Regions from separate parts of the Staphylococcus ursi genome, predicted to be linked through region 2. Evidence: riboswitches for the same ligand, from Rfam matches in the RefSeq annotation. Region 2 holds a riboswitch; each other region holds the start of a gene.

Region 1 (8,521 bases), 850 kb from region 2:
AGTGAGAAATTCATGCACTTTTTCATTGGCGAGGATGGCGAAGAAGCTGCGTTAACAAAATTTGGTTTCTCTAACGAACAAAAAGAAGATCTTAAACAAGACATTTTAAATAACAAAATTGTGGTTATGGTTCAAGAACTGAAATATGGTCAAGATGAATATGAAAAACATAATGCTGCGAACCAAAAACTGCAAGATAAACATGCACCATCTGAACATTACGGCGATATTGAGTAATCATTCATGTGTATCTATAGTCCTTACTACTTCACCCAAGATTTAATTTAACTTTCGTACACGTCATTGTATTGAAAGGATTAGGTCTTGGGTGAAGTATTTATTTCTATAGATTGTGCTTCGTATCTCCCCCATTAATTGTGCTATTTCTCGCTCTATATATGCTATACTATAGCCATTAAGAGAGGTGAAGTGACATGCATTTTGTACATATTCAATCAACCCAAGATCCATGGTATGTCCCAGCATTAGAATTTTATATGGATAAACTAGACCCCCTCGTAACAGAAGACGAGTCTGTATTTGAACAATCCTTAAAAACCGAAAAAACACAATATGATTTCGTATTTCTCGTAGGTATAGAAAACGATGAGGTCGTAAGTTTTGCGACAGCGCATTACGAAGCAACGACGAATGTGGGTTTTTTAGTCTATCTCTTGAGTCAGCCCGGTGACAATTGTGAGCAGTACCTTAAAGCGATACTTGAACAAATCGAAAAAGATGTGAATCAAATTTCTAATCAACTCCATGGCCGAGATGTGAATTTCTTCATGTTCGAGTCGACATTTGAATCACCCAACGTGGACACTGAAACGGCTGATAAAATTGCATTCCGTCGTCGCTTTTTATTGCAACAAGGTTATGAAAAACAAAACGATATTGCTTATTTACAACCTTCATTAGATCGCAATGGCAAACCAGTACCTATGGCGTTGTATATTAAAGCGAATATTCCTCTAACGAAAGATATTTACGGTACGAGTATTAAATCTGCCTATATTATTAAATATGTTTTTGCGAACCGTATTCCAAGACATGTGATTTATCCATTACTCGTTAAAATGGATTTGCGCAAAGAACCTTATGCCTAAACCCTTGAAATCAACCGTTAAAGCCGTTACAATGGTAAAGAGGTAAGACTGACGGGTCACTGAACGCACACTACCGACAGTCTAAAAACATGAGGGAAAGGACCTAATGGCATATGCTAACAAAAGAATTTGCTCAACGATCTGAGCTTAGTGAAAAACAAGTCCGTAAAATCGTCCAACATCTTGAAGAACGCGGCTATCATTTAAACAAGACTGAATATCGTGGACGTGAAGCGACAGACTTTAAAGAAGAAGATATCGAACTCTTCCAAGAAATTGCTGAACGTGTCGCACAAACGAATAGTTACGATCTTGCTTTCGAAGCGCTCGAAAAAGAAAAAGACTTTTTACAGGTCATCGTTAAAGAAAACGATCAACAATTACCTGCTGACCAACAAGTGCCACAATTGATTCAAGAGTTGCGCCACGAAATCAATCAAATGCGTGAAGAACGTCAAATGTTAGGTCAAATGGTCTCACAAGTGCATCAACAACAAGAAGAACTTAAAGCATTACATCAACAGTTACATACACAGTTGGAAACGAGCAACAAGTCGCTTGAAGCTTTGACTACTGCACAACAGCAACAAACTGAGCAACTGTCAAAAACGCAAGAAACGATTGAAACCCAAACGAAAGAGCATCAAGAGCTTGCGGAAACGATTCACCGCAATGAGAAAAAAGGGTTCTTCCAACGTTTATTTGGTGGCTAAGCAACATTGATGATAGGCTAAGAATTGTAAAAGTTTCGATTTAACGTCCGTTTAAGTAATACTAATGAATGATCAACAAAAAAACATAAGCTAGGGGTGCTCGAGGTGAGCTGAGAAAGATGGTATCTTAACTCTTTGAACCTGACGTGGTTAGAACCAACGAAGGGAAGCGCAATATGACGACGAAATAGTCTCAAGATGAATGGTGAGTAGTCACATTATTTCAATCATATACGCTTTCCTCTTGCATCCTTTTATGCAGGAGGTCTTTTTTTATGAAACAAACGATAATTATTGGTGCAGGTGTCATGGGATTGTCTATTGCACGCCAACTCGATTCCAAACATCGTCATATCCGTATCATTGATCGCTCCACCCCACGAATGAACGCATCTTATGCTGCAGGTGGTATGTTAGGCGCACAAAATGAATTTTTTGAAGATACCCCACTTTATCGACTTGCAATGAAAAGCCGTGCGATGATGCCTGAATTAGCTCAAACCCTGGAGCGCGAAACGGGGATTCATATCGAATATCAACAGCATGGACTCATCAAAGTCGCTTCTCAACCCCAAGATGTCCAAGCAGTCCGTCAACAGTTCGAATTTTTACACCATCATGACCACACCGTCACCCAACTGTCGACGCAACAATTAACACAACGGTTCCCCCATCTCAATCCATCACAAAGTGCCGCGTTCAAAATTCAAGACGACGGCCAAATTAATGCGAATCTCTACACACAAGCGCTCATTGCTTCGGTCATGCAACGTTCCCATATCGAATTGATGACCCATACGGAGGTTCACGCGTTGCAGCGCCATCATCATCGATACCGTGTTGAGACGTCAAAAGGCATATTCGAAGCTGACGAGCTCATTATTGCAGCTGGCGCATGGAGTGGCGCATTGCTTCAACAATTAGGTTTCGAATTACCAACGCATCCTGTTAAAGGTGACGTCAAATTGATTGCGTCTGATTACGACGGCTTAAAAGAAACGATTTTTAATATGAACGGTTGTTACATCGTCCCAAAACTGCCGAATCGCTTCTTAATAGGCGCAACATCCGATTATGATTGTTGGGACACTGAAAACAATGACGACAACCTTGCGTGGCTTGAGCACGAAAGTTTGAACATGATTCCCGCATTACGGTCACACCATGTCATTAAAACTTGGACGGGGATTCGCCCCATTACAGAGAATGAAATACCTATTATGGGGAAAATCGCACCTCAACTTTTCGTGACGACAGGGCATTATCGTAATGGTATTTTACTGTCACCGATTGCTGGACAACTGATGGCACAACTCGTTGATGAGGATAGTGAAGCCCAACATCAGCTCGCTCCATTTACACCTAAAATTAAGCAAATATAAAAAATATATCTTGATTTTATGTTTCCTTACCATTATCCTATTATAGAAGTCGGAATTAAAAAGGAAGCGTATTTATGTCTATTTTTTTAGTGATTATTAATTTAATTATTTTTCTTATTGCGTTAATAAGCCTATGGGTCATGGCTAAAAAGCACGTCAAATTTCCCAAACGCGTGTTCTTTGCACTTGGCCTAGGTATCCTATTAGGCTTGCTACTCCACCTTGTTTATGGTGTTGAAGGCACGGTCACGTCTCAAACAACGGATTGGGTCGGCTTAATTGGGAATGGCTACATTTCATTGCTACAAATGATTGTCATCCCACTTATTTTTGTTTCTATCGTCGCAGCATTTACGAAAATTGAAATTGGAGAAAAGTTTGCTAAAGTCGGCAGCTTCATCTTCATGTTTCTTATTGGTACCGTAACGATTGCAGCGATTATCGGTATTATCTATGCAATCGCATTCAATTTAGATGCCTCTAGTATTGACTTAGGTCAGGCAGAAAATGCTCGTAGCGCCGAAATTGCTGATAAAGCGAAAGAGCTTACTGCGACAACATTACCAACACAAATTTTAGAATTGTTACCATCAAATCCATTTTTAGATTTCACTGGTGCACGTGCAACTTCTACTATTGCAGTCGTGATTTTTGCCGCATTTGTAGGTTTTGCATTTTTACGTGTCGCACGCAAACAACCTGAAAATGGTCAAACTTTAAAACGCGGTATCGATGCCATTTACGCACTTGTAATGGCTATCGTAACATTTGTTTTGCGCCTTACTCCTTATGGGATTTTAGCGATTATGATTAACACGATTGCGACGAGTGATTTTGCTGCGATTTGGACACTCGGTAAATTCGTCATTGCGTCTTATGCAGCACTCATTACAATGTACATCATTCACTTAATCATTTTGGCCATCATTGGTGTCAATCCAGTACAGTATGTGAAGAAAACAGCCGAAGTGATTTTATTCGCATTCACTTCACGTTCAAGTGCCGGTACATTGCCATTAAACGTTCAAGCGCAAACGAATCGCTTAGGTGTGCCTCAAGCTATCGCAAACTTCTCTGGTTCATTTGGGCTATCTATTGGACAAAATGGTTGTGCTGGGATTTACCCTGCCATGCTTGCGATAATGGTTGCACCTGTCGCGGGCGTTGAAGTGAATCTACAGTTTATCGTGACAGTAATCGTTGTTGTAGTCTTAAGTTCATTCGGTGTAGCAGGAGTAGGTGGCGGTGCAACATTCGCTTCAATCCTTGTATTATCTGCACTGAACTTGCCGGTCGGTCTTGCGGGTGTCTTAATTTCAGTCGAACCACTGATCGATATGGGGCGTACAGCACTTAATGTGAATGACTCTATCTTAGCGGGTACAGGTACTGCCAAACTGACAAAACAACTCGATGAAGATATTTTCCATTCAAATCATATGGACGAACTAACAGCACAACACTAAGCAACACAATAGTTACAAAACAGTATATACGGATGAACTTGCTCTCTTCCTACGATTTATTAGCTCTAGGATTGTCTTGATGGATTCGCTTTCCCAGGGGACTTGCCTCAACTAGCCAACGCTTAATCAAACTGTTACATAAGTGAAGCGTTGGCGGATTTTCGGCTGCGTCTGATTCCTCGGGAGTCTCACCCATCTTGACAATTTCCCTTTACAAAGTCATAGGACGAGGGCAACTTTGTACATCGATGTGATTTAACTTGATTTTGATTTCGTCGTTAATTGCTTGCTTTATTGTAAATTATATTAAAGTGCACATTTCATACATACTGAAACTTAATTTTCGTAGACAGTCTATAAAGGCAATCACATATGTATATAAAAATAATCAAAGAGACAGAAGGCAAGTTCGCTGTGATACTCCATTTCTTTCCAGCTAACATTAATGCCCCTATCTCTTTAACTTACATTTATTGTACTGTTTCTAATTCGCTGCTGTGACATTTTAGTGCATCGACTTGAATAATCTCGTCGCATCGTTGGGCAAGTGCTAAATCATGAGTGGCGATAATGAGCATTCGTCTTTCATCTACCATTTCAAACAAGAGTTCCACCACTTTTTGCCCGTTCGCGTCATCTAAAGAGCCAGTCGGTTCATCTGCTAAAATCAAGCGCGGTTGTTTGAGCAATAAACGCGCTAATGCTACCCGCTGTTGCTCACCCCCACTTAATGTCGCAACTTTACGCTTGCCTTCAATGTCAAGACCCACTTTTTGCAAACTATGTGTCTTTAATTGTTTCTTTCCTGATTTAGAACCTTTTTTAAAAGCCAGTGCCATATCGAGGTTTTGATTAATCGTCATAGATTCAACAAGACCATAATTTTGAAATACATAGCCGAGGACATCACGATAAAAACGAAAATCAGCTTTCAATAGTTTTTGGTCGAGTCGCACTTCACCTTTTTTTAACGTTTCAAAACCTGCAATGGTATTCAGCAAAGTCGATTTCCCCGAGCCACTACGCCCCACAAAGGCATACGACTTGCCCGGCTCGAATTTTAGATTCACATTGTCAAAAATCTTACGCTTCCCTTTTTGTATCGTTATATCTTTCAATTCAATCATTCTTTAACACTCACCTTTTTAGGCCATTTCGAAAGATCTTTAATATAATCGATATGAAAAACGTACGTCCCTTTGTGAAGCACTTTAACATGATCAAAATTGGCGTCATATCCCCCGAAATTTAAACGATATTTAAGAGGTTCACCTGATTCGTCATACGCTTGAATATCCACATATGTTTGTGTTCTCAATGGCACTACTGCATAAGAGGTCTCTTTTTTAAGAAAGGGATTAAAATAATCGACATAGGGAATACGTGCAAAAGCTAAAAATAACCCCACTGCCACTACAATAATAGCAAACGCAGCCAAAATAAATTTCTTCACTACCTACACCTCCCTAATTAATACATTAAATTGTTTTTCTAAATAATGGATGTAAACCCATTGAATGAAGAATTGAAACAGTAAAATAATGGCAAATATCCATATAACGTTGCTATTTTCGGTCATATTAAATAAGACGGCACCAATAACAGCAGTAAACAAACTATTCGCTACAACATATTTTTGATAATTTTGCCAACGCTTAAAGCCAAACATTTTTCGCATGAGCAACCATTGGCGATGCTGTTCAAAGTAATGTAACACATCTAATAACGTGACGATGAATAATACTGATATCGCAAGCCCACTAGAAAAGCTATATACAATCCATTGTGTTTGTGCTTCTCGATACTTTTTAATCACATTATCTTTATAGTTCGTTACACCTTGCACGTCATCCTTCAAATTAAAACGGTCGATATTACGAATGATATTTTCATAATTTTTAAAGATAAAAGTACCTTGTGATAAAGTGGCGTAATAGAAATCATCCGTTAAATCTGTGGCGTTTAACATCATAATTGCGGGTGACTTCAAATAAGCTGTAGACAAACCTGTCCGTACATCAAAGGCGTAAATTTGGTATGGATTGTCCAACTGTGTCACTTTTACTTTTGTATTGGTAGCTGAATTTGGAAGTTGAAAGTCTACCCATTCTTGAAAATCATCACGTATAGATGAGGCTTTTGTTTTTGCCTGAGGAGGTAAATACAACTCTACCTGCCCATCTTGATCTTCCAAACGTGGTAAATCTTGTAATTGTGACTTAAAATAGTCTACAAAGTTTTGATTAACAAACAGCACGTTCCCATTCTCTGGTACAAAATTCGTTTCGCTTGGCTGAGCTAGCACATTTTGGCGCATCAGTAATGCTTGTTCATGTTGCTCACTATATACTATCATTTGATGAAAGCGCTTTGCGAAATCTCTTTTTTCATTTATACTGCGCCGTATTGGTTTCAATTCAACCGTATAATAATCGTCTAATTTGCCCCACCATGCTTCTGTCTCTTGAATTTTTTCTAACTTTTTTAACTGATTAAAGTTAGGCAATACAAGAAGCGTAAGTAAAACTAGCATACTTAACTTAGATACATGATTGATAAAGTGTAATAATCGATACGGTTTAAGGCCTTTAATCATTAATGGTACATTCATGTTTACAAGTAAAATATAAGATAGCAAAGAACTTATGAATAAAATCATCCAAAACCATATGTCCGCTAAGATAAGATGACTGATAAAATATCGAAGTTGTCCATCCAAGCCTAACCATTTCAGCAGTCCAATTGAGAAGAGGCTGACACCCATCGCTAAAAGTAACCATCTCGCCACTATTTTCTTAATATTCAGAAAAAATATGTTGTAAAAACGGTAACCGTGTAAACGCATCGTCGCATAGGTTTTAAAATTTTTACTTCGATCATGCAAATGGTAAAGTACATATATGATTAGCAATGTTACAAAAGGGAGTAGGACGCCTCGATTAATGAGTACATCGATATAAATCATCCATCGCTTTATCGGAACAACAGCTACTTTAAGCCCAACACTTTCTAAAGCTGCTTTGATTTGATGGGGATTTGCGACACTATCCAATATGAAATAATCCCCACGTACATCCCGCTTCATCAAGTCATCATGGGTTAACTGTTGATAGCTATATGACGTATTCATTGGCGTGATTGTGTGATGATTCGCTTTTTTATTGAAAGTATAGATGGCCTTATCAACTTGCCCCTTTTTATGATCCATGATCACTTTAAAAATCGCAATATCTAAATCTTTCGCAACCTTTTCAAAACGATCAAAAACTTCTGCTTTCGAATATTGATAATCCCAACCTTCTACTTGAATGGCCGCTTGGCTCCCGGTAAGTATTTCACTATCTTCTTCATACAACAATACCATTAAAAATAGACTTATTAGCATGAGTGTAAACACATCTAATAAGTGTTTCATCCATTTCATGACTCACCCCCTAAAATTCTGGTAATTATAATACACTATAATATGCTTCATTATGCCACCACCATCTCTTCTCCGCTGACGCCTGAGCTTCTACTCCAGGTTTAGTAGATCCACTCTCTGATCTATATCTTCCTATTGCTGTGGAAGTGTGATACTTTTCATTATGACTATAATATGACCATACGTATTTACTTCCCACGCCATAGTTCCATATTCCACCTTCTGCATGAATACTTTCTGCACTCACTAAACTTGTTGCACAATAAAAACGACTAATAATCCTGTTGCAAGTGTACTTAAAAATTTCTTTTTCATAATTGCTTCCTCTTTTTCAATAGAATTATACCTATATTATATTTTTAAACAACTATATTTACAACATCATTATATTACTTTTAACAACTAGTAGGTAATATATTGCAATTAA
Region 2 (8,521 bases):
CCCCCAAAGTGCCCGTCAAACATTGTTGGCATTTTTAGACGAACAAGGGGTGTCATCGATTGATCAAGAAGCCATTTTTTACATTATCGACCATATGCGCTTTCGAAAAACTAAAGCAGTGGGCACACTCAAAACAATTGAAGCACAAATTGTCCAAGATGCTGACAGACTCGATGCAATCGGTGCTATTGGCATTGCACGTACATTCCAATTTGCTGGTCACTTTAATGAGCCAATGTGGACCGGCACACACTGTTTAACCGAAATGCAACAACTGTCAGATATAGACTCGGTACCACCATCAGCAATCAAACACTTCTTTGAAAAGTTACTCAAATTAAAAGATTTAATGAATACACCTGTGGCCATAGACATGGCGCAACAACGTCATAACTTTTTAGAGCAGTTCTTACAACAGTTCTTCGATGAGTGGGACATTGAAAATAGAACACATTAAAGAGGGCCTCAATACGAGACCCTCTTTTTAATATTCGATATGTTGCTATTTCTTTTTATTCTTTTTACTCACGACTTGTGTGTTCTTACCTGTTTTGTTGCCATTTTTTTCTGCTTCAAACTTTTTAATTAATGGCGCAACTTCTTCTTTTGCTTTTTTACCATATACGACATTAGCAATATAAGTTTGAACTACAAGGAATGCCGCCGATACTAACCAATATAAACCTAACGCCGCCGCAGAGCTGAATGAAATCCACACAATCATAATGGGTGAGATAATCATCATCATATAACCCATTTGACGTTGTTCTTGAGGCATATTAAAACTTGACACATATGCTTGGATGAAGTAAAGTACACCCGCAATGATTGTAATCCAAATATCCGGTTTATCTAAATGGAACCATAAGAAATCTGAATACTTCGTGATACCGCCACCAGACGGATATTTTAAGACGAAGAATAATCCCATGATGATTGGCATTTGAAGTATAAGCGGTAAACAGCCTAACATACTTGCCATTGGATTCATGTTGTATTTTTTGTATACTTGCATCATTTCTTGGTTCGCTGCCATTTTGTCTTCTTGTGTACGTGCGCGTTTTACTTTTTCTTGCGCTTCTGTAATTTCAGGTTTCGCAATTTTCATTTTTTCACGCATCATGTGCATGTTTTTATAGTTTGATAACATGAAAGGTAATAAGACGATACGTACAACCAATACGATGATAATAATCGCTAAACCATAGTTATTATTTAAATGATCCCCTAACCAGTGAATCAATCTGTCCATTGGTTGAACAAACGTATTAAAAAAGAATCCGTCTCGATTACTCGGCTTACTATAGTCACAACCCGCTAGAAGTAAAACTACACCTGCAAGCATTGTCATTAACGCTTTGTTCTTCATTTTTCCACCTCTAATGATATATTCACATAAATGATATTTTATCATAGAAATAGACAAGGTGGAAATATATTCCGACATAAATTGAACTTTATTTAAAATATTGCAAGTAACGTTTCACAGATTTTTCAATATCTGTACTATGTGTAATTGAAGAAATCGTCGCAATGCCATCAGCTCCGTTTTTAAGAAGCGGTGCAACATTTTCTTCTGTAATCCCACCAATAGCGACCATCGGAATATTTTCATCATATTCTCTCATACGTCGAATTAAACGGATGCCACCTGGTTTACTTGCATCAAGCTTAGAACTTGTTTCATAAACAGGTCCAACACCAATATAATCGACGTTTGTGAGGTCAGATTGATCGTATTCTTCAAAACTACCGACGCTGAGACCGATAATTTTATCTTCTAATAAATGTTGAAATGACTGTACTTTCGCATCTTCTTGGCCGACATGTATCCCATCCGCATCGACTTCAATAGCTAAGTCAACATCATCATTGACAATGAATGGCACGTGATAATGGCGACACAAATCTCTTAAACGAACGGCCATTGCTGTTTTCTCCTCACCTTGTAAAGATGAAGGGCCTTTTTCACGAAATTGATACATCGTAATACCCGCTTCTAACGCTTCTTTTAAAATGCCATCTAAGCTACCTTGTTTAACATCTTGTGTACCTGCAATAAAATACACACGTAACTGTTTTCGATTAAATGTCATTTTCACTCACTTCTCTCTTTTTAATCTCCATTAAATAGGACTCAGCTAATGTTTGATTTAATGCATCGATAAAAGCGACTAAAAATGTACCTGGTAAATCTGCACCCTCACGTAATTCAGCTTGTTCTGCTGAAATGTTATAGTATGAAACGGCTTCAATGAGTGGGTCGATAGATGGCTTTGTTTCACCTAATAGAAAACTGGCAACCACTGCGCCTAATAAACAACCAGCTCCTGTAATTTTTGTCAACAACGGAGAACCATTTGATAAGATGACCACTTTCCCATCTTGTAAAATGACATCATCTTTACCTGAGACGACAATAGCGGTTTGATACTTTTCGTAAGCTTGATGTGCAATGCTGACAACATCAATATCAGAAGCACTATCTGTACCTTTCATCGTCGTCGCTGTATCAACTAATGTCATCATTTCCGATGCGTTGCCTTTAATGACAGACACATCAATTTCTTCTAAAAAGCGTTGACAAAAATCTTTACGGAATTGCGAAGCACCCACTGCGACAGGGTCAAAAACGATAGGTACACCCATTTGATTCGCAGTCTTGGCAATAGCTAGCATGTCCTCACTATTTCTCGCTGTTAACGTACCAATATTGATTAATAATCCTTGTGTTACTTTGAAAAAATCTTCTGCTTCTTCTGGGGCTTCACTCATCGCTGGACTTGCACCCATACTCAACAAACCGTTGGCAGTAAAGTTTTTAACGACATCATTCGTATAACAAACGACAAGGGGTTGTTGCTTTCTGACTTCTGCTAAATAATTCATGTTAATCCCACCCATTTAATTTTTCATATGCAAAGTGATTCACTGGACCTCGACCTTTACCAATTTCTGGTGTGTGTTGAATCGCTAATGAAATGTATTTTTTTGCTTTGGCTACCGCGTCATAAACTGTTTTTCCTTTAGCTAATTCTGCTGTAATGACGGCTGAAAATGTGCAACCCGTGCCGTGTGTATGTTGAGTTGGAAAACGCTCGCTTTTAAACTCATAATGACCATCTTGCGTAAATAAATGATCGATGGCATCTCCTTCTAGATGGCCACCTTTAATAATGACCCCTTTTGAACCAATATCATGAATAAAAAAACGGCCAACTTGATGGATTTTTTCAACCGAATCGATTGTGACACCAGCGATTTCTTCAGCTTCTGGGACATTAGGTGTTGCCACATCTGCATAAGGTAACAGTGTTTCTTTAAGACGGTTACGCACTTTTTGATCCATTAAAGAATCACCACTTTTAGCGACCATGACTGGGTCAATCACATATGGGATATTAATCTTTTTCAAATATGATGCAATCACTTCCATCATTTCTGGCGTCGGAATCATACCTGTCTTCAACGCATGCGGCATTTCGTCATTAAAGACACTGTCTAATTGCTCTTCTAACCAACTTGCTTCTAAATTATGAATATGTTGCACACCCATTGAATTTTGAGCCACGATACTTGTCACTGCAGCCATGCCATAGACACCACAAGAATGAAAAGATTTCAAGTCTGCCATTGCTCCTGCACCACCACTTGGATCTGTACCTGCAATCGTTAGCGCAATTTTTGGTTTTTCCATCATTTCTCTCCTCCAAATTCCCATTTTTCAAGTTGATAAGCCATATTGAAAAAGTTTCGTTCATGAACCGTGCTTTGTAGAAAGTTTTGTCTCAATTGTTGTTGAACACTTTCGGAACTCGCTTCTGCATATGAGTCAAGCCAACGATCAATATAGGACAACAGCGTATCCATTTCTCTATTGTAAAAATCGAACCATGCTTTTAATGGATGATCGGCTTCAAAGTGATGATTTTCAATCGCCATTTTACCTATTTGTTGATACACATAAGGACACGGTGCCATTGCAGCAAGCGTATAAGCAACATTGTCAAAAGCATACGCGTTATAATACATATGTTTAATATAATGGTCGGCAGATGGATACCAATCCCCTTGTTGAATGATGCTTTGATAATCTTCACCGATATAGTCCGCTAAAATATGATGGGCCTCTACCTCTCCAGAACTCGCAAACTGAATTTGTTCTGTTAAAAATTGAATCTCATCTTTCGTATCCACTTTAGGTATAAGCAGCGCATATATTTTAGCAAATTCATTTAAATAACGTGAATCTGCGCGTAAATAATGTTTAACTGCTTCTGTAGCAATATTCCCTTTAAGCATGCCTTGTATAAAACCATCTTGATAAATTTGTTCAATCATTGGTTGTGCTTCTTGTTTAATTTGTTCAGAAAAACGCATCTTCATTCTCCTTTAATATGAAAAAAGACTACCTTGAAAGTAGCCTTGTTCACACATTTGAAGCATGCGTGTCCACGTGCTACTTCCCTACGTTGGTTTCATCCAAATCAGGTTCTGAGGGTCTGAATATCCATTCATCTCAGCCATAAATCGGCACCCCTAGTAGTCCTTCATTTTTTTAGTTATCTTTAATGTATCAGAAACCTAACACAAGTTCAATTATGTAAAAGCACTAAACAAATTGCAAAATATATGTATAGTTTAACAAAACAAATGACTCTATTAGATTATTTTACATTTCTTATGAATCATTCGTTAAATATCAATAAGAATAAAAGTGGTGATTGGCCACTAAATACAATGCACGTATTTAATAGCCAATACACCTCATTTTAAGGTTGATAGATAGACAATTTTGGTAGCAGGTTGTATACCAAATATCATTAGAGCTCAAGTCAATATGTTGAAGATAAAAGTAATGGTGTGAGATAAATCGAATTATTTCAATCGGAGAATATACTTTGAGAAGGGTTGATAAAAGTTGGTGGGATTATCAAATATTGGAAAAACTTTGCTTGTTGCTTTGCTATTCATCGTTGAACTCATCTTTGTTTGACTCTATCGTTACTGTACCAATTGGAGAGATTTGTGAAACGAGTAATTCTGTAGCATAACGTTTTTCATCATTATGGATGTAACGTCTGGTTTGGATTTGCCCGCTTATGGCTACAGTTGTCCCCTCATGGATGTTTTCATGAATTTGAAGAGCAATGTTACCGAACGCTTTACAATTTAAGTAATCAGTGATGGGCTTTTGGTTTTTACTTAAATACTCTCGCGTGACAGCAACGGTAAAGGTAACAAAGTAACTCTCTTCTTTTTCGTAAAAACTGGGCGGGCGGTTAATGATACCTACTGCTTGAAAATGGTTAATGTTGTTCACCTCCTGTACCCGTAATATAAACCTTTCAATGTGAAATGACAAAATGCAAATTCCCATAAAATTAAAGTATGCATCGAGGTGTATTTAAGCCTAATCGAGAATTATTTTAAAAATTGCGTTATAATGAAAAGTACCATAGAAATTTCGTAAAGTTTTTAAATGATATGGGGGTGGCTCCAATGAAGACGTTTAAAGCTGTTCGTTTTCAGATCGTTTCTGAAAATAGTAGCGTGGCTGAATATGAACTTCTAGACGGTGTAATTATTAATAAAGAAAATAGTGGTACGGGTTGGGTGTTAGAAATAGTTATTTCAGATATACATCAAGAACAGATGCAAGCGTACATGGAGGCAGAAGCACTTTTAGATATTCGTGTCGTTATTACGCGACCGTCTAATGATCCTGCGCTGTTTGATGCGACAATCAAGCACATTACACCTTTAAATGGCAGTATTTCAGTTGTATTTGAGTGTCATATTTATACATTGCGACAAGTTTATGCGGAAAATTTATTAGAACAACTTGTCAATGAAGGCATGCAAGGTCAAGAGCTCATCACAACGTTCAATCGCATGATGAAATCTAAACCACGTCTTAAAGATGAACGACAATAATATTTGAAGCATACATACATGTGCTATTATTCCCGCTTTTGAGACACTATAAAATAATTAAACCACCTCATTACGAAGACGAGGTGGTTTTAATGTATGATTTACGCATTTGGATCTTGTAATGCAAAAGTTAATTCGCAACTACATGCAATTTGACCATCAACGGTTGCTTTTGCAGTACCTTTACCAATTGGCCCTTTAATTTTTGTAATTTCAACTTCTAACACTAAAGTATCCCCAGGCACCACTTGCTTTTTGAAGCGACATTTATCAATCCCTGCAAATAAAGCCAATTTCCCTTTGTTTTCTTCACTATTTAACATGGCAACTGCGCCTGTTTGTGCCAACGCTTCAGTAATTAAAACACCCGGCATGACAGCATAATCAGGAAAATGTCCTTGGAAAAATGGTTCGTTACCTGATACTTGCTTAATTCCTACACAACGTTGACCCGGTTCGTATTCAACCACTTTATCAATCAATAAAAAAGGTTGTCTGTGCGGGATGATATTTTTAATTTCATTATAATTAAAGATTGTTTCCATTAGTGATGTCCTCCAATTGTTTTGATGATATGTTGCCAGAACCTTAAGTTAAATGTATTCAACACGTTATCATGGTTGATAATAAAGCCTGTCATTAAACCGACTACAAACATAATGATTGCTATAAAAGCAAATAAAGTTAATTTAAAACTGATTGAATCCATTAATGTTTGAAGCCAAGACGTCCATTTAGTCATTAACTCTTTCAATATTTGCACCTAAAGATTTGAGTTTGCCATGAAAATCAACATAGCCACGGTCAAGGTGTTTTAACTCAGTGACAATCGTCTCACCATCAGCAACGAGACCAGCTAAGATCAATGCTGCCGCTGCACGTAAATCAGTCGCTTTCACTTGTGCACCTTGTAACGCACTTTTCCCTTCAATTTTAGCGCTTCGACCTTCAACTGAAATTTGTGCGTTCATACGTTTGAATTCCGCTACATGCATAAAACGGTTTTCAAAAACGGTTTCAGTGACCAGTTTATGCCCTTCAGCTGTGAGGAGTAACGCCATCATTTGAGACTGCATATCTGTTGGGAAACCAGGATGTGGCAATGTTTTAATATCAACAGGCTGTAATTTTTCCGGTGCTGTCACTCGGATGCCCTCTTCTGTATAATCTAATTCGACACCCATTTCTTCTAATTTATATACAAGACTTATCATATGCTCTTTAATCGCACCTTTAACGAGTACATCACCGCGTGTAATAGCTGCTGCAATCATCAACGTTCCGGCTTCAATACGGTCAGGAATGATAGCATGCTTCACACCTTTTAATGATTCAACACCATTAATCATCACTGTATCTGTACCGGCACCTTTCACATCGCCGCCCATTTCATTGATATAGTTCGCTAAATCCACAATTTCTGGCTCTCTCGCAACATTTTCAATAACAGTACGCCCTTTTGCTAACGAAGCCGCCATCATGATGTTTTGTGTTGCACCGACACTTGGAAAATCGAAATGAATTTCATTACCGACAAGTCCTTGAGGGGCTTCTGCATAAATGTAGCCTGCTTCTTGATGAATCTCAGCCCCGAGAGCTTCTAATCCTTTCAAATGTTGCTCGATCGGACGTGAACCAATCGCACATCCTCCTGGTAACGCGACTTTAGCTCTTCCTAAACGCGCCAATAACGGCCCCATTACTAGAATACTCGCTCTCATCTTGCTCACGTATTCATATGGCGCTTCTTCACTTAAATCTTTCGACGCATCGACTGTTACTGATTGTTGCTTTTCATTATATTTAATCTTCGCATTTAATACGCTCAATACATTATTAATAGTTTCCACATCACTTAACGCCGGAACGTTGACAAGTTCACTTTTGCCATCACTTGCTAACAAAGACGCTGTGAGAATCGGCAAAACTGCATTTTTCGCTCCTTCTACTCCGACTTCACCTTTAAGTGTATTTCCACCTTTAACAATAATTCTATCCATCTTATTAATCCTCCACCATGCTTACAGCTCTATTCTATTTTTGCTCTGAAAATGAATCTATCTACCTATAACGTATTAACTTATTTCATTCGCTTTAAACATCTTAACGATTAAAATAAGTATTTAATCTGAGTTGAAAATTGTAATAAATCAATGATAAAATCACTCACGCTTGTGCCAATCACTATTGCCAAAAATATCATAATGACTTGTACTTGTAATGGAAATCCCTTTTTGAAAAACTGGTCTAAACGAACGGCGTTTAATCCCCAATAGGCTACACAAATGCATAAAACATGCATTATAATATGTGCTATCGCAAATTGTCCTAAATAATCCATTAATTGATATTGCTCCTTCACATATAATCTCTTTATTAATTTTACATGATTTAAAGCCCAAATCATACTATAAGCAACTTAAAGAAACACAATTTTTCACATTATAATGCTAAATGACAAGCAATTTACATTTTACTGTCTTTCATAGTTTTTGTATAGAATTTTTGTAAAGCACGCGATATATATTCAGCGTATTAAATGTATGCGCTATTACATAAATAATCGTATTCCTATATTTCGAAG
Region 3 (8,521 bases), 440 kb from region 2:
CAGCATCGATTTCGCATGAGCAATGACCATCGCACCTTCCGTCGTTGTAATCAGCTGTTTTTTCGTACGGATAAAAATGTCCACACCAAAATGACGTTCAATGGATTTCAAACGTTGTGTCACAGCAGGTTGTGAAATATAAAGACGTTCAGCCGCTTTTCTCAGTGTGCGTGTTTCATCTAAAGTAATTAATAACCGATAATCATCAATTTTCATCGTACATCCTCCTCAAAATAAAAGAAACACTAGACAAGATATTTGTCCAGTGTGCAGAAATCCTTTCACAGCACACAGTGGTGGTTGCTACGGTGTGTGAAAACCATCTCCATTTGATGTTTCAAACTGTTTATACTTTTCTTGCTTTTGGTATTTGCGATTAATTTTGTGATAACAATACATCGCTTTCTTTTGTATACTCTCAAAATCCTCATCAATTTGAATCATTAATTGATGTGCAATCACATAAGCTTCATGATATTGTTTTCGCGTAATTTGATTCGATTTCAATGCACGCTCTAAGTCTTCTTGGTCTACAAGTTCATATTGGCCATCTGGTAAAGCAAGCACATCTAAACATAAATCAATCGTTCGTGCCTTGCCTTTTTGTATAATATTTTTTAAATTAATATCAAAATAGTATTGTAAAGGTTGTCCTTTGTCATCGAACATTACTGTCATGCTGTAACGCTTTTTCTCTGGCAGGATTTGTAGCCATTGATAGCCATCGTCAGCTACTACCATTCGTTGATTTACAACAGTCACCTCTAAAGGATCTCTCACCTTTTTGATTGAAATTAAACCTATTATGCCTTTAAATTTATTATTATTGACTTTAACTTCGATATAATCATGGTCTAAGAGGCGACGCCAGTGACGTTTGTCAATATATTTCACTTTCACAGCCACCAACTCCCTTTTTTTCATTATATATAAATCGAAGTAGGATGTCACTTGTTGCAACTATCCAATCATATAAAATTCATAGCGATTCAAGCTCATATTTAATCAAAAACATGATAAACACGCACTCGAGCACCCTATTTTTTTACTAAGATGATATACAAGCCTTGATAAATAAGATTCAAAATAAATATCGCGCAGTTGAGGCAAATGTTCAGGAAACATAGCCCGATTCGAACGATTTTTTAAGTTGAGTTTACCGATCCACTATAAATTGCGAAAACAAAAAGACCGACAAGACATCACATCTCATCAGCCTTTCAAACAAATCTATTAATCCACCGAAACCTTCGCATATTTTCGAATGATCTCCTCATGCTCCGGATACCATGCCAACAATTCCGCTTGTGTAAACAATTCAAAATGCTCAAATTGAAATGCAGGTTGCACCATACAACCGACAACCGCAAAGGCATTTTCACGTTCAATGGAAGACGCAAATATCGTCCCTTTTGGCACAACATATTGCAATACATCACCGTCCACGACATTCGGACCTAATTGCACGGCACAATACGTACGATCTGGAAAAATCATATGAATCGTCAGCGTTTCACCGGCATGGTAATACCAAATCTCATCCGCATCAATACGATGGAAATGCGAAATATTCTTATCCTCTAATAGAAAATAAATGCTAGAATAATGCGGTCTTTCATTCGTCGTATCCGGACTTAAAATCGTTTGGCGATAATAGCCCCCTTCTGGATGAGGGATTAATTCTAAATGGCGCACCCAATCTTGTGCTTCCATAGCATTGACCTCCAGTGACTATGCAAGTTCTACATTATGATAAACGTGTTGAACGTCTTCTAATTCTTCTAATACATCGATTAATTTTTCAAATGTTTCCTGATCTTCCGCTGAAAGTTGAACTTCAGTTTGTGGCAACATTTCAAGTTCAGCGACTTCAAATGATGTCACACCTAATTGTGCTAACGCTTTTTGTACAGTTGCAAATTGATCAGGCTCTGCGTATACAATCGTTAATCCGCCTTCTTCAATGACGTCACGTACGTCAATATCATTTTCCATTAAAGCTTCAAGCACTGTATCCGCATCAAAGCTTTCAAATGCAAATGTCGCCGTATGGTCGAACATATAAGCCACTGAGCCAGATACGCCCATATTTCCGCCGTTTTTACCGAAAGCTGCTCTCACGTCAGAAGCTGTACGATTGACGTTGTTCGTTAAGGCATCCACAATCACCATCGAACCACTTGGACCGAAACCTTCGTAACGGAGTGAATCAAAGTCTTCCTCGCCGCCACCTTTCGCTTTTTCAATCGCTCTATCAATAATATGGTTGGGTACAGAATAAGTTTTCGCGCGTTCAAGGACAAATTTTAATTGTTGGTTTGATTCAGGATCGGGTTCACCTGATTTTGCCGCTACATAAATTTCTTTACCAAATTTAGCGTAAATGCGGCTTGTGTTTTTATCCTTTTGCGCTTTCTTTTCTTTAATATTATTCCATTTACGTCCCATGACTTCCATCTCGCTTTCAAATACGTTTTTGAGTACCCTTTATTATACATGTAAAATTTAGACAATAGCAACATTCTAAATAGGAATGGGTTGTTCAAACAATTTTCGAGCGACGGATTGTGCCGTGTGAATATCCTCTGCGTCATATACTAATAACCGTCCATCTTGATACAATGTCATATCATACGTTTCAAGTCGAAATCGTTTAATGAAAGGATTATCAATTAAAATTGTGACTTCTGTACGTATGGCCGCTTCAAATTGTTCTGGAGCCAATCTGAATTGATACACGCCGCCACATAACACTTGCGTAGACTTAAGCTGTTTGTTTTGTAGACGCGTGAACTGTTGCTTGGCACATACGGGACAGTCCACTTCTTTAAGACTTTGAATCGAGATTTTTTTCACTTTACCTTGATCAATATCACTGGTCGTCATTTGGTAAGAAAAATCACCATGCATCAGGTAATAAAAGACTTCTGCCACGACAAAACTACTCGCCAAATGAACAGCGGGTGGCAACACTCCGTTAAGGTCACAACTTTCCATCGTCTCTGGCACATCCGGCATCACACAATGTAAACAAGGCCCGTCATGACTGATTGGAAAGACACTCAGCTGACTCCCCACTACTGCACCGTAAACATAAGGAATATCCAATTTTCGTGTCGCTTCATTCACTAAATAACGTGTTTCAAAACGATCCAAACCATCAAGTACCATATCCGGTTGTAGTTCCTCAAGAATGCCTTCAATATTGCGTGCTGTCACTTCTTCGTATAACGGTTCGATTGTTACTTCATGATTCATCATCGCGAGTCGTTCTTTTAGTGCAAACACTTTCGGCTTCATCGCTTCAGCATCTGCTTCAACATAGCCACTTTGACGATGTAAGTTAGATAAATGCACCACATCTTTATCGACGATCGTCAGTTTGCCAACACCACTTCTCACCAATTGCTCAGCGATGCCACTACCTAAAGCGCCGACGCCGATGACAAATACGTGTAATTGTTGTAACTGACGTTGGCTCTGTTCCCCAAAATGTTGGAAGCGTATTTGTCTATGATAGCGTGTCATTATAAAAAGCCTAACCCCTCAGATGGACTGGATTGCACTGCATTATAACGAATTGGAATACGACCTGCTTCATAACTTAAACGACCCGCTTCGATTCCTTTTTTCATCGCTTCAGCCATCTTCACTGGATCTTGTGCACGAGATACAGCCGAATTGAGCAAGATTGCATCTGCGCCAAGTTCCATCGCTTCGGCACAATCTTTTGCTGAACCAATCCCTGCATCTACAATGACAGGCACGTCACATTTTTCAATGATATAACGCAAATTCAGTGGATTCGTAATGCCACGACCTGTACCAATAGGAGAAGCAAGTGGCATCACCGCATGAACACCTAAGCTTTCTAGTCGTTGCGCTAATACGACATCATCTGAAATATACGGACAAACGATGTAGCCTTTTTCTAATAAAATTTCACAAGCTTTGTACGTTTCTAACGGATCAGGTAATAATGTATCGTCATCGCCAATCACTTCGACCTTAATCATGTCACACACGCCAGCTTCACGCGCTAATTCAGCAATACGCACCGCTTCTTCTGCCGTTTTCGCACCTGCTGTATTGGGAAATGTTGTAAATTTTGATAAATCGACATTCGCCAATGGATTCGGTAAGTTTCGGTCATATAAACTCATACGTCTGACCGCAAATGTGAGCACTTCTGTTTCTGATGCTTCAATCGCCTTAGACTGAATCGCTTCACTTTCAAATTTTCCTGTACCTAAAAATAATCTTGAATGAAATGTTAAATGTCCAATTTTAAACATCTGTTAACCGCCTCCTACAAATTCTAACAATTCTAATCGATCATCTTGCCGTACTTCAGTTGTGGCCCATGCTGAACGTTTAACGACTGTTGCATTACGTTCGACTGCCATCCGTTTCGATTCGATACCGAAATGGTCTAAAATGTCTTGTACTGTCGTGCCTTCTTCAAATTGTTGCTGCTCTCCGTTCACAAAAACTTCCATTCATTTCACCTTCTTTAATGACCAATTATCAACCATCTTTTCAAACGATTGAAGTTCATGTCTAAATGCACTGCTGATACACGCGATTCCTGTAAAATGAGACGATATATGTTGTACTGTGTCAGCTGTAATGCCTCCCAATGCCACTACCGGAAAATCAATGGTCAAAACTTCATCAATTTCAAGTTGTGTTCGCGGTGGCAAGTCAGGTTTTGACGAGGTTGGAAAAAGATGTCCAAATAACACAAAATCTAATCGTTGCGCTTTTGCTTCACGAACCATCGCTGCTGAATGTGTCGATGTGCTCACTTGATAATGAGGGTGCGCTTGCTTTAATGATGCAGCACGGTAATCTCCCTCTTTAAAATGCACATTTGAAATGCCGAGTTCAATCGCTAATGTCACATCCGTATGTATGATGACTTTAGATTTTGGAAAGCCATTCGCCAATAATTGGGTGATCCATTGCTTGAGTGGGTGCCGATTCATAGGCGTCCGTAAAATGACACCTACTATCTGACTTTCAATAGCACAGAGCCTTTTGATATGCCAGTCATCTAGTACAACATACGGTGTAATCACAATCATCATCGCCTTTTCCCTCCCTTTCTATTCACAATAAAAAAACTACTTTCCTCGTTATTTACAATAGAAAAGTAGCCTCATTTGACACGAATACAGCCACTTTCCTACGCCAGTACGAACTGGATCAGGTTCAGGAATTTTGAAATCAACATTTCAATCTCAGCCATTATGAACGGCACTTCCAGTGGATTGTTTCAAATATTCAATTGTTTTATCGTTTCATTATACGAGCTAATTCTAACACATAACGAATGATGTGGAAAAGGTTTATAAATAAATTAAAACCTAATTCTCGTGGTGAAAACTGACCTCGCTTCATACGATTGAAGTCATAAAGTGTATACAATAGAAAAAGTAATAACCCGACAACTGCAATAATCGTGTAGTAAATCGGGCTGTGAATCCACCAACCAACGAGACTTGCTAAAATGAGCGCGATTAATGTCACGAATAAATATTTCCCTAAGCTCGACGCATCTTTAATCCAAAAATAACCGAAGATACCAAAAATGACAAATCCAGATACGGCTAAAATAACCATATTGAAAAATAAACGCGCACCTAAATCTTGCAATGTATACATGAATGTCGCATAAGATAATAATCCGACGACAATCGTATAAATATGAGAAATAATCGGGCCACTAAAGCGCACACGTTGAAATACCATCGAAGCTAAGATTAAGATGAGTAGTCCGATAGAGAGTGGTTGTCGCCAAGCTATCGGTAAAAATTGTCCAAAATATGTTGAAATCCCAAAAATCAGCCAATAGTACATAAAAAACAACCATACTTTACCATAAGCAGAACGGGATTGATTTTGTGTTGCCATCTCATTTTGCCTCCTTTTCTTCTATTTTACGGTATGTCACAACAGAATCAAATGCAGAAATGATACAACTATTCCATTGATAAACGATGCATTTATATTACAAAAACTTTAATTATCTCAAAAGATTTGCAAATCAAATTTTCTATAAATTGGATAGTGACAACATTTAAGCACAATACGATAGCAAAACTATATTTTTCGCAACATTACAGATTCGTAACATCCCCCCAATATTACAATATTTTTGTTATCATAATGATTGAATTAATAATCAAATTACACATTTCGTTATTCATTGCTCAACACATCTTATCATTCGTGTAAATAAGGAGGCAATACATTGAAAAAACTCGCATTTGCATGTACGTTAACTTCAGGTGCGGCAGCCGTCGCTATGCTCAATCATCAAGATGCTGACGCGTCAACACAATACACAGTCCAATCTGGTGATTCACTTTGGTCCATCGCGCAAAAATATGGAACGACAGTTGATGCACTTAAGCAATCCAATCAATTACAAAACAACATGGTCTTCCCAGGCCAAGTCTTATCCATTGGTGGCGGTAGTGGTGCACCATCTTCTGCTACTGTACCACAACAAACTGGTGGCGCTTATACTGTACAAGCTGGCGAATCTTTAAATATGATTGCCACAAAATACGGTGTGTCAGTTCAAGACTTAATGCGTGCTAACGGATTGACGAGCTACTTAATCCATCCTAACCAACAACTTCAAATCCCTGGCGGTAATGCTGGCAACACTGCATCAAAAACAGGTGGCGCTGGCGGTACAGGTAGTATCTCAACAAGCGGCCAATACAACACACCTCTATTTAGCCATCAAAACTTATACGACTGGGGGCAATGTACGTATTATGTATTCGATCGTCGCGCACAAATCGGTCAACCTATTAGTACGTATTGGTGGAACGCTGATCATTGGGCAGCTAATGCCGCAGCTGATGGTTATACAGTAGACCACAATCCAACAACAGGTTCAATTATGCAAAACTTTGAAGGTCCAATAGGTCACGTTGCTTTTGTTGAACGTGTGAACAGTGATGGTAGTATTTTAATTTCAGAAATGAACTACAATACACCACCAGGACAACAAGATTATCGTACAATTCCAGCATCAATTGCTTCATCATACAATTATATTCATTAATATAGTGAACAGAGAGATTAACTAAGGTGTTTTCGGACATCATTAGTTAATCTTTTTTGTTGCCCTTTTAACGGAATAGAACATGCTGGAACCATTGCGTTTTACAAATTGTCAAAATGGGTGCGACGCTTGAGGAAAGTCTCATCATCTTTGCCTGAGCAACACGACGTAACCTTTGTCACACATAAAAATTCTGTACTACTTCCAAAATCAATTGGCTTTTGATAAAAAAGAAGCCAAGACATACATCTCAGCTCCTTGCTTATTTATATTTATCATTATAAGAATAAATTTAAAATGAAGTAAAAAAGACCGGCAATCAGTGCAGAAATAGGTAATGTAATCACCCATGTCACAATCATACGTTTTGCTGTATTCCAATGCACACCTTTAATTCGATTCGATGAGCCCACACCGAGAATTGAAGATGAAACAACGTGTGTAGTTGACAATGGAAAATGTAATGATGATGCGACAAAAATCGTTAACGCTGATGCTAAGTCTGCTGACGCCCCATTCGCAGGACGGATTTTCATGATATTACCACCGACAGTTTTAATGATTTTCCAACCACCGACTGCTGTACCTAAGCCCATTGCAGCAGCACAGGCAACTTTTACCCATAATGCTGGCTCGACACTTGTTTGCATATTCGCTACGATTAACGCCATTGTAATGATACCCATTGATTTTTGCGCATCATTCGTCCCGTGTGAGAACGACTGTAACGACGCAGTGAAAATTTGGAAAATACGGAAGTTACGGTTCGTACGTGTCAAATTCGCATTTCTAAATACACGTTTGACAATCGTATACATTACAAAACCTACAACGAACGCAATCACAGGCGATAAAATTAAAACAAGTACGATTTTTGTAAAACCTTGATAGTGTAATACATCAACTGAACCTGCAGAAGCAATCGCCGCACCAGCAATCGCACCGATTAACGCGTGTGAAGACGAACTCGGTATCCCATAAAACCAAGTGACTAAATTCCACACAATTGCAGCTAATATCGCGGATAATACAACGATGAGACCATTATCTAATGTAAATGGATCCACAATTTCTTTTGTAATTGTTGAAGCCACACCTGTAAATGTCAAAGCACCAATAAAGTTCATAATGGCCGCTAAGAAAATGGCTTGTCTCGGCGTTAAAGCACGTGTCGATACTGCTGTCGCTACGGCATTCGCTGTATCGTGAAATCCATTAATAAAATCAAATAATAACGAAAAGATAATGATAGCTACTGTAATAAGCAACAAAAACTCCATAAATGAGGACTCCCTTAGCTATTTTTCATTATGATTGTTTCAAAATTATTCGCAACAGCTTGGCAGCGGTCAGCAATATTTTCTAAACTTTCATAAATGTCTTTGATCTTAATTAAAGTGACAGGGTCTGTTTCACTATTAAAGATATGTTTAATGG
Region 4 (8,521 bases), 1.1 Mb from region 2:
GCTGAAGAAGACAGTGCCATTCGCTTAACGGAGGCAAAATAGTGGTTAAAATTGCAATCTTTGCATCTGGTTCCGGCACAAACTTCGATAATATTATGAAACGTGTCAAATCAGGTGAACTCGAGCATATTGAAGTCACAGCATTGTACACAGATCAACCTACAGCGGCATGTCGTCAGCTTGCACAACAACACGACATTCCTGTACATGCATTCGAACCACGTACTTTTGATGATAAAGTAGCTTATGAAACGGCAGTATTGAATGGGTTGCGTCACGAAGAAGTAGAGTGGATTGTATTAGCTGGTTATATGCGTTTAATCGGTGAAACATTGTTATCAGCATATGAAGGGCGCATTTTGAACATTCACCCTTCATTATTGCCAAAATATAAAGGTAAAAATGCAGTCGGACAAGCGTTAAACAGTGGGGATAAAGAAACGGGTTCAACAGTACATTACGTCGATGCAGGTATGGATACAGGTCAGATAATTGAACAACGCACATGCCCAATTTACGAAGACGATACACAACAATCATTAGAAGAACGTATTAAATCATTAGAGTATGAATTGTACCCAGCAGTCATTAAGAAGATTATTCGATAAGGAGATATCATCAATTATGAAAAAAGCGATTTTAAGTGTTTCAGACAAAACGGGTATTGTTCAATTTGCACAATCACTCGTTAAAGCAGGTTATGAATTGTATTCAACAGGCGGGACTTTCCGTGCAATTGACGAGGCAGGTGTGAAAGTGACATCGGTTTCTGAACTGACACAATTTGAAGAAATTATGGACGGTCGTGTGAAAACATTACATCCAGCTGTTCATGGCGGTATTTTAGCAGATCGTGATAAACCAGAACATCTTGAGCAATTAAAAGGTCAAAATATTGATTTAATCGATATGGTCGTTGTGAATTTATACCCATTTAAAGAAACGGTGAAAAACCCAGACGTCACTGAAATGGACGCGATTGAAAACATTGATATCGGTGGTCCAACAATGTTACGTGCAGCTGCGAAAAACTTCAAACATGTCACAACTATTGTTGACCCAACAGACTATGATGAAGTGATTCGACGTATTCAAAACGGTACTTTAGATGAAGCATTCCGCAAGTCATTAATGATTAAAGTGTTCCAACATACATTTGAATACGATCAAGCAATTACACAATTTTTTGGTCAACAACTCGAACAATTACGTTACGGTGAAAACCCACAACAATCTGCGCAGTTTATTCGTACGTCTACAGCGAAAAATACGGTTGCGGGCGCGACACAATTACACGGTAAACAACTGAGCTACAACAATATTAAAGATGCAGATGCGGCATTAAGTTTAGTGAAACAATTCGAGCAACCTGCAGCGGTCGCTGTGAAACATATGAATCCATGTGGTGTAGGTACAGGTGACCACATTCATGCAGCGTACACACATGCCTATGAAGCGGACAGCCAATCTATTTTCGGTGGTATCGTCGCATTAAACCGTCCAGTCACAGCTGAACTAGCAGAAGACTTACACGCGATTTTTTTAGAAGTCGTCATTGCACCAAAATTCGAACAAGCCGCTTTAGATATTTTACAACAGAAGAAAAATATTCGTTTACTAGAAATTGAAATGACTGAAGAAGTAGATGCAACAGAATTTGTATCGGTTTCAGGGGGGTATTTAGTTCAAGATAAAGACCGTTTTGATGTGGCACAAGCTGACATGAGAGTCGTGACAGATGTGGAACCGACGAAGGAACAATGGGAGGCATTGTTATTAGGTTGGAAAGTTGTGAAATCTGTTAAAAGTAATGCGATTGTCCTTGCGAATGACAAACAAACAGTCGGTATCGGTGCAGGCCAAATGAACCGTGTAGGCTCAGCTAAAATTGCGATTGATCGTGCGATTGAAATGAATGACAATGTTGTCTTAGCATCAGATGGCTTCTTCCCAATGGGCGACACGGTCGAAACGGCAGCACAAGCAGGCATTAAAGCAATCATTCAACCAGGTGGCTCGATTAAAGATCAAGAGTCTATTGACATGGCGAATCGCTATGGTATTGCTATGGTGACAACAGGCATGCGTCACTTTAAACATTAATGAGGAGGATGTCGAATATGCACGTATTAGTTGTCGGTGGCGGGGGACGTGAACACGTACTCGCACACAAATTAAATCAATCGTCATTAGTTTCACAAGTTTATGCGATTCCAGGCAATGCTGCAATGAGCAATGTTGCAGAGGTACATGGTGAAATTGCAGAATCAGATCATGAAGCAATCGTCGCATTTGCACAAGCACATGATGTGAAATGGGTCGTGATTGGACCTGAACAACCGTTGACAGAAGGCTTAGCTGATGCATTAAGAGCGGTACACATTAAAGTATTTGGTCCGAACCAAGATGCGGCTCAAATCGAAGGCTCAAAATCATTTGCGAAACGTCTCATGGCAAAATATAATATTCCAACTGCAGCATACCAAGAAATCGACCAAAAAGATGAGGCACTGGCGTATATTGAAACGTGTGAATTGCCGATTGTATTGAAAAAAGACGGACTCGCAGCAGGTAAAGGGGTCATCATTGCTGAAACACGCGAACAAGCACGAGAAGCAGTAGAAACATTATATCCGGAAGCGAACAGCAAAGTTGTATTCGAACAGTTTTTAGAAGGGGAAGAATTTTCACTCATGACATTTGTCAATGGCGATTATGCTGTCCCATTCGATACGATTGCCCAAGATCATAAGCGTGCGTACGATCAAGATAAAGGACCGAACACAGGCGGTATGGGTGCGTACTGTCCCGTGCCACATATGAATCAAAGTGTCCTAGATGAAGCGAATGACAAAATTGCGCAACCGATTGCCAAAGCGATGCAAGCAGAAGGGCACGATTTCTTCGGTTTATTATACATCGGTGCGATTTTAACGAAAGAAGGGCCGAAAGTCATTGAATTTAATGCACGTTTTGGTGATCCTGAAGCACAAGTGTTATTGACACGTTTAGAAAGTGATCTCATGGCACACATCATTGAATTAGATGAAAAAGCACCAATCAACATGAAGTGGAAAGCGGATGCGGTAGTTGGCGTCATGCTCGCTTCAAAAGGGTATCCAGGTGCATACGAAAAAGGCGCAACTGTAAAAGGTTTTGAAGATGAACCAGGTGCTTACTTTGTCAGTGGTTTAACACATGATGGTGAAAACTATGTGACATCAGGTGGACGTGTTATTTTAGCGATTGGCGAAGGTGCAACAATCGAAGCTGCACAACAAGCGGCCTATAAACGTGTCGAAAAAATAGAAAGTGACGGTTTATTCTATCGTCAAGACATTGCACACAAAGCGATTAAAGCAAATTAATATTGAAAGAACATTAAAAAGCGTAAAATCTTACTGGTGAAATCACCAAGGTTTTACGCTTTTTAGTTGAATATAAAAATCCCTTTATTGACTATCAAAAATCAATAAAGGGAAACGATTTCCTTTGCAGATGGAAATAAACGGGAAAGTTAAAAAGGAAATCTAGACCTGCCTTTTCACATCGTCGAGATCATGAAAACGCAAAATCTGAGTTCGGTTAGCGTGCATCAGTAATCCCAGTTATTGGTAACACTTGTGCGAATGTAAATGCTAATATGACGATGACCACAGTGAGAACAATTAGAATCAAGTCTTTATAACTAAAAGGGACATGATAATAATAAGTCCGTGGTCCATCTTTAAATCCTTTTTTCTCCATAGCTACTGATAGGCGATGCGCTTTTCTAATGTTTTGACTGAGCAATGGAATTAATAAATGTTTCAGACGTTTGAAGCCTGAATAGTTGCGGTTATCAATCATTTGATAGCGCATTTTTAAGGCGTTGCGTAGTTGGAAAAGTGATTCTAACATGATTGGAATCATACGAAATGCCGCCATAAAAGCATAAGCAATTTTCGGTTTCACTTTTAAATGCTGCATCAAGCTGTAAAAAATCATGATGACTTGTGACGTAAAGGCAATAGACAATCCAAAATAACTCACAGTCATCGTCCGGAATGAGAGATGGAGCCCACGCACAAGACTTTCCGTCGTGATGTTAACGAAGCCGAATTTTAATAACTCATGTTGCCCATCACCGTAAAATATCATGAATAATGAGGAGGTGAGGGCGAAAAATGTTGCGAGTAATGTGAACGTCAAGACGACTTTCCACTGTGTCCCTGCAACGAGTAACATAAAAATGAGCATCAATGTCGCAAGATAAATCATCACGTCAAAATGATGAACGAAAATAATGAAGAAGAAGAGTGAGACGCCTAACAATAATTTGGTTACGATATTCACATCATCCATGAACGTGTGACGTGTTTTCCAAGATTCAATCATGTGCGCACCTCCTCGACTTCATAGAGTTTGCCATCTTTGACTTCTATCCGACGAGTAGGGTAACGTTCAATAATATGTGCATCGTGCGTGACCATTAAAATCGTCTGACCTTGCGCAATTCGACTTTGGAACAATTCAATTAATTTAAACGTGTTATGACTGTCTAAGCCAAATGTCGGTTCATCTAATAAAATCATATCTGCATTGGTACTTAATGCGGTAGCGACACTCAGTCGACGCTTTTGACCCATAGATAATTCAAATGGGTGTTGACTCGACACATGCTCCAAATCAAGCAACGCTAACATTTCCGCAGTTTTCGCTTTCGCATGCTCAGGATCCATATGATGATAATTGACCCATATTTCATCAAACACACTATTTTGTATAAATTGCAGTTCAGGATTTTGATACACTAAAAACATATGTTGCGCTGCATCTTTAATTTTAGTTAATTTCTGCCCGGCGTAACGCATGTTCCCCTTATAACGTATCAATTGCATCATCGACTCTAACAGCGATGTCTTACCTGAACCATTTTTCCCTGTTAGTGTAATCCATTCTCCTGGTCCAATTTGTAATGCGTCCACTTCATATAATGTACGACGGACCCTTTGTATAGCGCCTTGTTCGAATGAAAAATGAAAATTTTGAGCAGTAGATTGGACGGGATGTTGGGGCATAGGTGCATGCGACCACGCTTTTGGATGCCACACGCCATATTCACTTAATAATGCTTCGTAATGCGACATAATATATTCAGGCGTGCCTTGTTGCACAATGTGGCCATGATGATTCATCAGTATGACACGATCGACATGTTGCCAAATATGTTCCACCTTATGTTCGACAATCAGTACGGTCTTGTCCTCCCACAAATCCTTCAGTAGATTCCATAAATTTTCTGTCGCTTCTACATCTAACATCGCAGTCGGTTCGTCAAGAAACAATGTATCTGCGCCCTGGAGTAACGTTCCCGCAATCGCTAATTTTTGTTTCATGCCGCCACTCAATTGATGAATACGTTGCTTCGGATTCACATCCAGACCGACATAGTTTAAAGCTTCATGAATACGGCCGTCCATATCGTGACGCGGAATTTGTTGGTTTTCTAATATAAATGCCAATTCTTCATTTACTTGTGGCATACAAAACTGCGAATCTGGGTCTTGGAAAATGACACCCGAATTTTCAGCGATTTCTAATGTATCATATTTCATTGGTAAATCAATTAAGTTCGGCACAATGCCACTTAACACATTGAGTAACGTACTTTTACCTGAACCAGATGGCCCAAGTAAAAGCACTTTTTCTTTGTCTTTGATTTCTACGTCAATCCCGTCAAAAATTTTATAATCTGCACTCGGGTATTTTAAACGTAAATTTTTAACTTTTAACACAGTAAGTCACCCTTATAATGCATCGTAATCGTCTTTTGAAGCAGGACGAAACAGTTTCGTTACACCAGTTTGATCCAATGCCTTAACGAGTAAGTATGGGAAAACACCGGCTAATACAGCACCACTGATAATACGAAAAGCAATCAGTAGAACTAAGTTCCAAGTCGCGACTTCATTTAAGTAACCATAGTACCAGTCGATAGGTAAGCTAATGATTGCAGCTGCCATACCTGCAAGCACAGCTACCATAAAAGCACGTGATTTGTAGCGGAAAATCGCAAAAATAATCTCACACGCCAAACCTTGGAGTAAAGCGTAAATAATTGTAGGGATATCAAAACGTCCCATTAAAATGGTTTCACCAGCACCTGCAGCAAATTCAGCTAACAATGCAATACCCATTTTAGGAATAATGAGATATGCAACGACTGCAGCGCTAAACCACATACCATACATCAATTGATCAAGATGTAAACCTAATGGCTGTAAAGTATTCGTGACAGCCCACCATAAATTATAAATCACTGCAAATATCACTGATACGAGTACAGTGACGAGGATGTCTGACAACGTTAAGCCTTTTTTCATATCTAAACTCCTCCCAAAAATTAAAAAAATACGCATATCTCTTAAACCAAAGATAGGCGCATCATGTGCTCATTAATATATGGATATGCTATTGGAGTGACATACAAAGTCCATCGCTCAATATACATATCATAACAAAACACTTTCCTACGCTAGTATCATCTAGTTCAGGTTCAAAGGGTTTGAGGTGACACCTCATCTCAGCTTTCACACCCCTAGTGTGCGTATTTAATTGATAATGTCAATGTACACCTAGAACATTGAAAAGTCAAGGTTTCAAACGAGTGCTGACTAAATATTTGTAAATCTACAAACCATTAAAAATGTATATATATTGGAAAAATGAACAGTCAAGGCGAGCATCAACATAGCAGTCACAATCAAGACAACAGTATGACACCCAAATGACTTTTAGAACAATGCACTATGAGGATTAGGATTAGGTGGGCAGTTGAGTAGGGATGACTTGAAGTGTACGTATGAGGATGGGCATTTCAATTTATCAGTAAAACGATGTACTAAAGCTGGTGAACACCTATTGACACTCAGCGACCTCCAACCTTAAAGAAGAAAAGGTGAGAGGTTACTTTAACAATGGTAATTGATTTTGATATTGATAAGACATCATGGTGAAATGAGGAAGTATTGAATTTAAAACATTTCACTCTCACAATTAAGAACACTCACGAAAGATTGTAAGAACAGCTCGAGACTCCCGAGGGATAAATCAAAGGCTTAAATGTGGTTTCTGATTATTAACAGAGATCACTGTTTAACGCAGTAGCTGTCTGACTTCTCAATGCTCATGCTTTTGAGAAGTCTAGTCAGCTTTGCGGGGGGGGCAGTACGACGAAATCTTTGTAATACATGAGATTTCTGTACTGCTCCCGAAAATCCAAGTTGGCTTCCATTTCGTGAACACTCCAATCAAGCCAAATTGAGTTGCGTCAAGTCCTTGGGAAAACGAGAGCAAGTTCGTCAATTTGTAGGGTAAGAGGAAACATTTAACAAAACAAATGATATCCCAATGTTTTAAAAATAAAAAGGAACAGGCCACAATCAGCCCATTCCTCACACATCAAACAAAAACTAAAGATTACTCAAACGTTTTTTGAATATCATCTTTCGTTTTCTCTGCACCATCTTTAGCATCTTCAGTTTTATCTTTCAACTCTTTCTCTTTATCTTTCGCTTGTTCTGCAGCTTTTTTAATATCTTTTTCAGCCATTTCCAACGCCTACCTTTCAAATTGTTTGTATCACTACTATAGCCTTTATGTGCACAACTTAAACATTAGACCTATATAGAAATGAGACTTTGACATATCGTGCGCCTAGCTATATAGAGAAATATGAATGAAATAAGTAAATGCAACATTAAAAATTTTAGCTTCTGTTCTCGTATAAAAATAAATGAATTTTGATATACTTAACGCATCATTACGATGTAAAAACAACTCATGGATAATTAAGATATTTGAAAATAAAAATAAAAATAAATCCTTATGGTATTATGTATTAAATGGATAGGTCATTCTGAAGACTGATATTTTTGAAATATAAAGACAGGTGACAAGAGTTCGTATATAATAGCTTTGAGGTGAGAGGATGTTTTTGTTAAACAAATACACCGAAGTGATTTATAGCTATATTATCGGTGTGCTTTCAATTTTATTAAGCATCATTATTTTTATTAATATTCCACTCATTCAACAGTTTAAGTCAGGCAAACAACCGAGTACAAATATCGACAATTTGTGGGATTTTATTATGGCATTCTTTAATGAAATCATTCGCGTCATGAGTCAATACATTGGTGACATCCCACTTGCGAGCGGTATTGTCATTTTATTGTTTGGAATTTTAATGATTTTTATTGGTCGGACATTAACGAATACAACACGATTTGATTATGACATTTCAATATTATTTTTATTAGTGGGCATTATTTTCTTCGTATTAACATTAATTTTTATGTCTCAAGTTTATGGTTGGATTGCATTTATATTTATTATTCCTTTTCTTGTACATATTGGTTATATCGCATACAAAGACGAATTAAATCCATTGCACCGTAAAGAACATTATTTATGGATTATATTCAGTTATGGGCTTTGTTATATCATTACACAAATTGCGCTCTATGCCCGTATTGAA

What was found. Region 2 has a riboswitch for thiamine pyrophosphate ahead of tenA (thiaminase II). Riboswitches for the same ligand answer to the same signal wherever they lie in the genome.
Region 1: another riboswitch for thiamine pyrophosphate. It lies ahead of thiO (glycine oxidase ThiO); the one in region 2 lies ahead of tenA (thiaminase II).
Region 3: another riboswitch for thiamine pyrophosphate. It lies ahead of GZH82_RS11435 (thiamine phosphate synthase); the one in region 2 lies ahead of tenA (thiaminase II).
Region 4: another riboswitch for thiamine pyrophosphate. It lies ahead of GZH82_RS03920 (ECF transporter S component); the one in region 2 lies ahead of tenA (thiaminase II).

Annotation. Positions count from the first base shown of each region.
Region 1 covers NZ_CP048279.1:2,824,938-2,833,458, forward strand. The annotation lists gene GZH82_RS13435 (general stress protein) at 1-237, shown strand, start outside; gene GZH82_RS13440 (hypothetical protein) at 435-1,109, shown strand; gene GZH82_RS13445 (hypothetical protein) at 1,223-1,822, shown strand; TPP riboswitch at 1,905-2,007, shown strand; gene thiO (glycine oxidase ThiO) at 2,098-3,204, shown strand; gene GZH82_RS13455 (L-cystine transporter) at 3,279-4,670, shown strand; gene GZH82_RS13460 (ATP-binding cassette domain-containing protein) at 5,141-5,797, opposite strand; gene GZH82_RS13465 (YxeA family protein) at 5,794-6,123, opposite strand; gene GZH82_RS13470 (DUF1430 domain-containing protein) at 6,127-8,094, opposite strand; gene GZH82_RS13475 (lactococcin 972 family bacteriocin) at 8,120-8,341, opposite strand.
Region 2 covers NZ_CP048279.1:1,977,227-1,985,747, forward strand. The annotation lists gene GZH82_RS09185 (HD domain-containing protein) at 1-457, shown strand, start outside; gene yidC (membrane protein insertase YidC) at 503-1,369, opposite strand; gene thiE (thiamine phosphate synthase) at 1,458-2,096, opposite strand; gene thiM (hydroxyethylthiazole kinase) at 2,086-2,889, opposite strand; gene thiD (bifunctional hydroxymethylpyrimidine kinase/phosphomethylpyrimidine kinase) at 2,891-3,697, opposite strand; gene tenA (thiaminase II) at 3,697-4,380, opposite strand; TPP riboswitch at 4,448-4,551, opposite strand; gene GZH82_RS09215 (single-stranded DNA-binding protein) at 4,967-5,323, opposite strand; gene GZH82_RS09220 (YwpF-like family protein) at 5,503-5,937, shown strand; gene fabZ (3-hydroxyacyl-ACP dehydratase FabZ) at 6,039-6,482, opposite strand; gene GZH82_RS09230 (DNA-directed RNA polymerase subunit beta) at 6,482-6,679, opposite strand; gene murA (UDP-N-acetylglucosamine 1-carboxyvinyltransferase) at 6,672-7,937, opposite strand; gene GZH82_RS09240 (DUF1146 family protein) at 8,048-8,278, opposite strand.
Region 3 covers NZ_CP048279.1:2,415,564-2,424,084, forward strand. The annotation lists gene GZH82_RS11400 (LysR family transcriptional regulator) at 1-216, opposite strand, end outside; gene GZH82_RS11405 (ribonuclease FAU-1 family protein) at 304-924, opposite strand; gene GZH82_RS11410 (cupin domain-containing protein) at 1,234-1,713, opposite strand; gene GZH82_RS11415 (YebC/PmpR family DNA-binding transcriptional regulator) at 1,732-2,448, opposite strand; gene GZH82_RS11420 (ThiF family adenylyltransferase) at 2,524-3,528, opposite strand; gene GZH82_RS11425 (thiazole synthase) at 3,528-4,295, opposite strand; gene thiS (sulfur carrier protein ThiS) at 4,299-4,499, opposite strand; gene GZH82_RS11435 (thiamine phosphate synthase) at 4,500-5,090, opposite strand; TPP riboswitch at 5,169-5,277, opposite strand; gene GZH82_RS11440 (Bax inhibitor-1 family protein) at 5,296-5,916, opposite strand; gene GZH82_RS11445 (LysM peptidoglycan-binding domain-containing protein) at 6,257-7,084, shown strand; gene GZH82_RS11450 (inorganic phosphate transporter) at 7,363-8,364, opposite strand; gene GZH82_RS11455 (DUF47 domain-containing protein) at 8,379-8,521, opposite strand, start outside.
Region 4 covers NZ_CP048279.1:904,160-912,680, forward strand. The annotation lists gene purM (phosphoribosylformylglycinamidine cyclo-ligase) at 1-42, shown strand, start outside; gene purN (phosphoribosylglycinamide formyltransferase) at 42-608, shown strand; gene purH (bifunctional phosphoribosylaminoimidazolecarboxamide formyltransferase/IMP cyclohydrolase) at 625-2,103, shown strand; gene purD (phosphoribosylamine--glycine ligase) at 2,121-3,368, shown strand; gene GZH82_RS03910 (energy-coupling factor transporter transmembrane component T family protein) at 3,586-4,377, opposite strand; gene GZH82_RS03915 (ABC transporter ATP-binding protein) at 4,374-5,777, opposite strand; gene GZH82_RS03920 (ECF transporter S component) at 5,790-6,365, opposite strand; TPP riboswitch at 6,493-6,592, opposite strand; gene graF (glycopeptide resistance-associated protein GraF) at 7,462-7,593, opposite strand; gene auxA (lipoteichoic acid stability factor AuxA) at 7,973-8,521, shown strand, end outside.